2 linked regions of the Marinagarivorans cellulosilyticus genome follow. The protein of the gene in region 1 interacts with the protein of each later gene in a pairwise test. Links are inferred from orthologs where the notes say so. Each region holds a gene or a part of one and is shown on either strand. Other genes may lie near its edges.

Region 1 (3,372 bases):
TGGTACGCGCTTGCTGAATCGTTGCTTTCACAACCTGCGCGACAGCATCGACATCACTGATATTTTTTTCAACGACAACCCCCGGAGGCAGCGGCCTCACAGAGTAGTTCTCCACACGATAGCTATCGCCATGCTTGGTGAGCTCTATCATTTTTACTGTCGTCGAGCTGATATCCAAACCGAGCAACGGCTTGCTTTTTTTGCTTAGAAAGCTGAGAACACTCATTTTAATATTCTTATCCGCTATTGAGCTGCTGTTAATGTTATAGCACTTGAGTTCGCACCTGCAACAGTACTCGACCTATGCAGAGATGTAAAAGGCTATATACTGTGAAGCCTTCGTACATCATAGCTAACCCTACAACGACATTTGCTGTCGTTTATATCCGCAAAGACAATGCTTAAATCATTATTACGTATTATTATTTGGCTCGCATTGACCTTGGTCGGCGGCACCACCTTAAGCTTAGCAGGGATGTTCCTATATCTCAGCCCAGCATTACCTTCTGTCGAAAGTCTTCGGGAGGTCAAACTCCAAACCCCGCTAAGGGTTTACTCAGCCGATAACAAACTAATTGGTGAATTCGGCGAGCAACGCAGAACTCCCATTCGCTACCAAGATATTCCCGAACGCTATATCGATGCCCTGCTTGCAGCAGAGGATGAAGAATTCTACTCCCATAACGGCGTATCAATAAAAGGGCTTATGAGAGCCGTTTCACATTTATTGATCACCGGTGAAAAAAAATCCGGAGGATCGACCATTACCATGCAGGTTACCCGCCACTTTTTTCTCAATAAAAAGAAGCACTTCAAAAGAAAGTTCAACGAAATTTTGTTAGCCCTGCGCATTGAAGAAGAACTAAGCAAGCCCGAAATTCTCGAACTTTACGTAAATGTAATGTTTATGGGCAGTCGAGCCTACGGCATCCAAGCCGCGGCAGAAACGTATTACGGAAAAGATATAGCCGATTTAAGCACCGCACAACTTGCAACATTGGCAGGGCTTTACAAAGCGCCTTCGATTTGGAATCCACTGAGTAACCCAGAGCGCGCCAAAGAGCGACGCGATTGGATTCTTCATCGCATGGCCGAGATAGGAAAAATTGACAACGACACGTTAAATCAAGCCTTAAGCGAACCTGTCACCGCACAATACCATCGCCACCAGCTGGATTTTAACGCCCCCTACGTAGCTGAGGTCGCCCGCCAACAGGCTATTAACTTGCTGGGGCCGAAGGCTTACACTGACGGCTATAGCGTCTACACATCGATCAATAGTGAGCGACAAGCCAGCGCGCAGAGCGCAATTCGCGCAGGCCTAAGCGCTTACGATAGACGCCACGGTTATCGCGGACCAGAGCGACGAACAGAAGCCACTGACCTCGAGCAACAATTAGAAGCCCTTGAGCAACGCCCTCTCGTTTACGACTTAACACCAGCCCTCGTATCCAAAGTCAACGACGACGCCATTGAGGTTTATTTTTCTCGCAACGAAACAGCAACGCTATCTTGGGCCAACCTTGCAGACGGGTTACGGCTGTACAAAAGTGAGAACATCACCACTCCAGCCCCAGAAACACCGCACGCCCTGTTTAAAGCTGGCGACATTATTCGCCTTCAAGCAACCACTAACGGCTGGACACTAACCCAAATTCCCGAAGCACAAGCAGGGCTCGTCTCAATTGATTCGTTTTCGGGTGAAGTGGTGGCGTTAGTCGGCGGTTACCATTTTGGGCTAAGTAGCTTTAACCGCGTTATTCAAGCAGAAAGACAACCAGGCTCAAACTTCAAACCGTTTTTATACACTGCCGCCTTAGAAAACGGCTTTACTCCAGCGACTCTTATCAATGATGCACCGGTGGTTTTTGACGATAACGAACTAGAAAGCACATGGAGGCCAGAGAACTCTAGTGGAAAGTTCTACGGCCCAACTCGCTTGCGCAAAGCACTTTATTTATCACGCAACTTGGTTTCCATTCGCGTATTGCGCAACGTGGGAATCAATAAGGCCATAAAAGATATCGCACGATTTGGTATCGACCCCGAAAAACTCCCCAGGGACCTCTCTCTAGCGCTGGGCAGTTATGCGATTACACCGTATGACATCGCAGCCGGCTATGCCACATTTGCCAATGGCGGTTACAAAGTCTCACCATTCATAATTGATAGCATCGTCAATGATACCGGCGAAGCCATCTTCCGTAGCGCGCGCTCAAATGTTTGCTTAACGCAACCCTGTATGAATAACGCGCCTTTCCAATTTGATAGAGACGCTTTCAGTTTAACTACGCGCACCCAAAAAATAACCCGAGCAACACCCGAATTAACCGAAGCACCTCGCGTGATCAGCGAAGAAGTCGCCTACCTCATGGATTCTATGCTGCGCGACGTCGTGCGCCGCGGCACCGCGACCAAAGCCAAAGTACTCAACCGCGAAGATCTGGCGGGCAAAACGGGCACCACTAACGGTCCGACTGATGCATGGTTTTCAGGCTATGCCGGTGGGCTTGTCACCACAGCCTGGGTGGGCTTTGACGATAACCGCAATTTAGGGGTGAGAGAGTTTGGCGGTTCAGCGGCGCTACCGATATGGATAGATTTCATGCAGGACGCCCTTGAAGAGCGTCCGATATACCGTCTGCCACAACCGGCTGGCATCGTTTCTGTGCGCATCAACCCTGAAACAGGTGAGCGCGCACGCATCGACGACCCAGATGCCATATTTGAGGTCTTCAGGGCCGAAAACGCCCCGCACCCAAAGCAAGAACAACAACAGAATATCCCCAGCGATGCCATTCGGTATCACGAGGAGGTGTTTTAAGCTCCCGCCCTGAGGGCAGCTATTCGATCAGCTAACGGCGGGTGCGTAGCCAAAGCACTGCCAAAGCGTTTAGAAAAACCACTCGTGATCCCAAAAGCGCTTAGGCTATCTGGCATGGTGCTCTTAGCTTGGGTTTCCTGCTGCAAGCGTTGCAGTGCCGCAACCATTGCACCAGAACCCGCCAACTGCGCACCGGCAATATCGGCCCGAAACTCACGCCGGCGAGAAAACCAAGCCACGATCATGCTCGCCAATATCCCCAGTACCATCTCGGCAACGAACGTTGCGATATAAAACCCAATACCGTGACCGTTGTTATCTCTGCTAATGGCGCGATCTACAACATGACCAATAATACGCGCAAAGAACATGACAAATGTATTCACCACACCTTGAATCAGCGCTAGCGTGACCATATCGCCATTCGCAACATGACCAATCTCGTGCCCCATCACCGCTTGCACCTCATCACGCGTAAAGCGGTCGAGCAAACCACGACTCACCGCTACCAAAGCAGCATTTTTATTCCAACCCGTCGCAAAAGCATT
Region 2 (3,290 bases), 3.2 Mb from region 1 along the record:
TGAGCTTGAAAAGTTGTGGTCTAAAGTGCCTGCAAACCAAATTCCCGAGCGTGATTAGTACGCGATCAACGGTTGGTAAAAAGCCACAATGAAAGTACAGTTAATTGCCGTAGGCACCAAAATGCCTGATTGGGTTCAAAAGGGGTATTCGGAATACGGTAAGCGCCTGCCTAAGGAATTATCGCCAACCTTAATTGAATTAAACCCTGGACATAGAGCTAAAAACGCCTCTATACAGGCAGCGATTGCGAGTGAGGGGCAAGCCATACTGCAAGCAATTCCTGCTACCGATTGGGTTGTTGCTTTGGATGTGCAAGGCAAGCCGTGGAGTACCGAAGCGCTAGCAGGTCATTTAGAAAATTGGCGAATGGACGGGCGGAATATTAGTTTTGTGATTGGCGGCCCCGATGGTTTAGCTGATGACATTCTTGAGCGTGCAAATGCTAAGTGGTCGCTGTCTAATTTAACACTGCCGCACCCGTTGGTTCGGGTGGTTTTTATTGAGCAATTATATCGGGCTTGGACGGTATTGAATGGACACCCTTACCATAAATAAATGAGCGTTCTATTGTTTATCGAGCAAAAACTTAGCGCAGGATGGGCCGCATGCCAACACTAGGCAGTGATAACGATTTGCGCATGGCCAACCAAGGCCATGAGCGACGCGTAATTCAGCGCCGCATAGGTGTGGCGCTATTGGGTATGTTGGTCATGCTGGGCATTCTGTTGTTCCGCTTTTACAGTTTGCAAGTGACCCAGCACGAGGATTTTGTCACCCGCTCAGATCGTAATCGCATACAGGTTCAGCCGGTAGCGCCCACACGCGGGCTTATTTATGACAGAAATGGCATCTTGCTGGCCGACAACCGCCCGAGTTACCGTTTAAGCGTTATTGTTGAACGCGTTGATAATTTAGATGCGCTTTTTTCTACCTTGGGTGATTTGGTTGAACTAAGCCAGTCAGATATCGACCGCTTTAAAAAAACTAAACGCCGTGCCCGCTCTCCGTATCAACCAATTCCTTTAAAACTTGATTTAAGCGAAGACGAAATTGCCAAAATCAGTGTTAATGAATATCGCTTAGAGGGTGTAGAGGTAGAGGCTGAGCTTGTTCGTTATTACCCTCACGGTGAATTGTTAGCGCATACGATTGGCTATGTTGGACGTATTAATGAGCGCGAATTAGGCTCGTTTGATGAGGAAGCCCGCAAAGACTACAGCGCGACTTATAGCATTGGAAAAATCGGTATCGAGAAAAAATATGAGCGCGAGCTGCTCGGCAAGGTTGGTAGCCAATTTATGGAAACCAATGCCCATGGCCGATCGCTGCGTGTACTGCAGCGGCAGGATCCTACGCCGGGCAAAGATATTCATCTGTACTTAGACTTACATCTGCAAAAAGCCGCTTTTGACGCCCTTGAGGGATGGCGTGGCGCTGTTGTGGCTATCGATGTCAGAACTGGCGGCGTTGTTGCGATGGTCAGTACGCCGAGCTTTAACCCGAATCTTTTTGTTACCGGTATTGGCTATCAAGATTACAACGCATTAAATCGCTCGAAAGACCTGCCACTTTATAATCGCACGATTCAGGCGCAGTACCCTCCGGGTTCCACGTTAAAACCCATATTGGGCTTGGGTGGGCTTGAAAGTGGTTTAATTAGTCCGCAAACCCGTATTCACGACCCAGGTTTTTACCAGCTATCAGAAGGTGAGCGTTTGTATCGCGATTGGAAAAAATGGGGCCACGGAAACAATGTCGATTTAAACAAAGCGATTACAGAATCGTGCGATACGTTTTTTTACGAGCTGGCTGTGCGCTTAGGGATTGATCGCATGCACCCGATTGGCGCTCATTTTGGATTAGGCGCTAAAACGGGCATTGATATTCCTAATGAGCGCAGCGGTTTATGGCCTTCACGCGAATGGAAAAAACGCTATCGGCGACTGCCGTGGTATCCAGGGGACAGCCTAAATGTCAGTATTGGTCAAGGCGATGTGTTAGCGACACCACTTCAGCTGGCGGTAATGACCGCTACTTTTGCCAATCAGGGGATACGCTATGAGCCGCACCTAGTGAGCAAACTTGGCGAACAATTAATTAAAGTGACTCCCGCTGATGCGGTACAAGCCAAAGCAGAAAACTGGGATTATGTGAACAGCGCAATGGAGTCGGTTGTGCACGGTCATCGTGGTACAGCCAAAGGGATTAGTAAAGGCTTGGAGTACCGGATTGCGGGTAAAACAGGCACAGCGCAGGTGATTGGTATTGCCCAAGATGAAGAATATGACCGCGATAAAATCGATAAGCGCAATTGGGACCATGCTTTATTTGTGTCTTTTGCTCCAGCACATGCTCCTGAAATTGCACTAGCAGTTGTGATTGAAAATGGCGAGCACGGCTCTAGTGCGGCGGCGCCGATTGCACGTAAAGTATTTGATAACTGGTTCAAAATAGAAACGGCCCGCAAAGCTCAGCAAATGAATAATATTATCGCTACGGAAGTGACACCATGAAAATGCACGGCGGTAGGGACTTTGTTCGGCATATGCCTGGCTCTACGGCGGCCTTTAAAAAAGGTGAAGCATTATGGCGAATAATTCATATTGATCCATGGCTATTGCTATTGCTCATGATATTAACGGGTGCTGGGCTGACAATTTTATACAGTGCAAGCGGCACTAGCGATTTTATGATTCGCCGGCAAGTTATTTTTTTCTCTATAGCGTATATCGGGATGATAGGCGTGGCCCAAATCCCGGTCGGTTTTTTAGAGCGAGGGGGCAAATGGTTGTATTTAGTAGGCATTGTCTTGCTGGTATTGGTGTTGTTGATGGGCGTCGGGGCGAAAGGTGCGCAGCGTTGGCTAAGTTTAGGCTTTATTCGATTTCAGCCTTCCGAAATTCTTAAATTGGCAATGCCTCTATGCATTGCAGCTTACTTGGGCCGGCGCGCGATGCCTCCGAAGTTTAAGCATATTATTGGTTGCTTGCTGCTTGTGTTATTACCAGCACTACTAATTATCAAGCAGCCAGACTTAGGGACTTCGATATTAGTTGTAGCCTCTGGCTTACTGGCTTTATTTTTAGCCGGTTTACAATGGCGCTATATATTAGGCAGTATCTTGTTGGTTGGCGCGGCAAGCTTGCCGATGTGGCACTTTGTGATGCACGATTACCAAAAGCAGCGGGTGCTGACTTTACTAGACCCAGAGGCCGATCGGTTAGGGTCTGGTTGGAATATTATCCAATCGAAAACTGCAATTGGCTCTGGTGGCGTAACCGGTAAGGGT

The links.
Region 2: the proteins of MARGE09_RS01350 (region 1) and mrdA interact in binary tests that used the Escherichia coli proteins (3 or more experiments, as listed by UniProt). The link is inferred for Marinagarivorans cellulosilyticus from one-to-one orthologs.

Annotation. Positions count from the first base shown.
Region 1 is NZ_AP023086.1:376,039-379,410, reverse strand. Bases 68-3,110 are described here. They hold MARGE09_RS01350 (penicillin-binding protein 1A), read left to right. Parts: upstream 68-397; coding sequence 398-2,824; downstream 2,825-3,110. Other genes in these bases: htpX (protease HtpX), read right to left, coding at 2,821-3,110; MARGE09_RS01355 (pilus assembly protein PilM), read right to left, coding at 68-226. Outside these bases: more of MARGE09_RS01355, read right to left, coding at 1-67; more of htpX, read right to left, coding at 3,111-3,372. UniProt on the Escherichia coli protein: Cell wall formation. Synthesis of cross-linked peptidoglycan from the lipid intermediates.
Region 2 is NZ_AP023086.1:3,620,726-3,624,015, forward strand. What follows is about bases 100-3,060. They hold mrdA (penicillin-binding protein 2), read left to right. Parts: upstream 100-606; coding sequence 607-2,514; downstream 2,515-3,060. Other genes in these bases: rlmH (23S rRNA (pseudouridine(1915)-N(3))-methyltransferase RlmH), read left to right, coding at 100-556; rodA (rod shape-determining protein RodA), read left to right, coding at 2,511-3,060. Also shown: rsfS (ribosome silencing factor), read left to right, coding at 1-58; more of rlmH, read left to right, coding at 89-99; more of rodA, read left to right, coding at 3,061-3,290. UniProt on the Escherichia coli protein: Catalyzes cross-linking of the peptidoglycan cell wall. Responsible for the determination of the rod shape of the cell. Is probably required for lateral peptidoglycan synthesis and maintenance of the correct diameter during lateral and centripetal growth.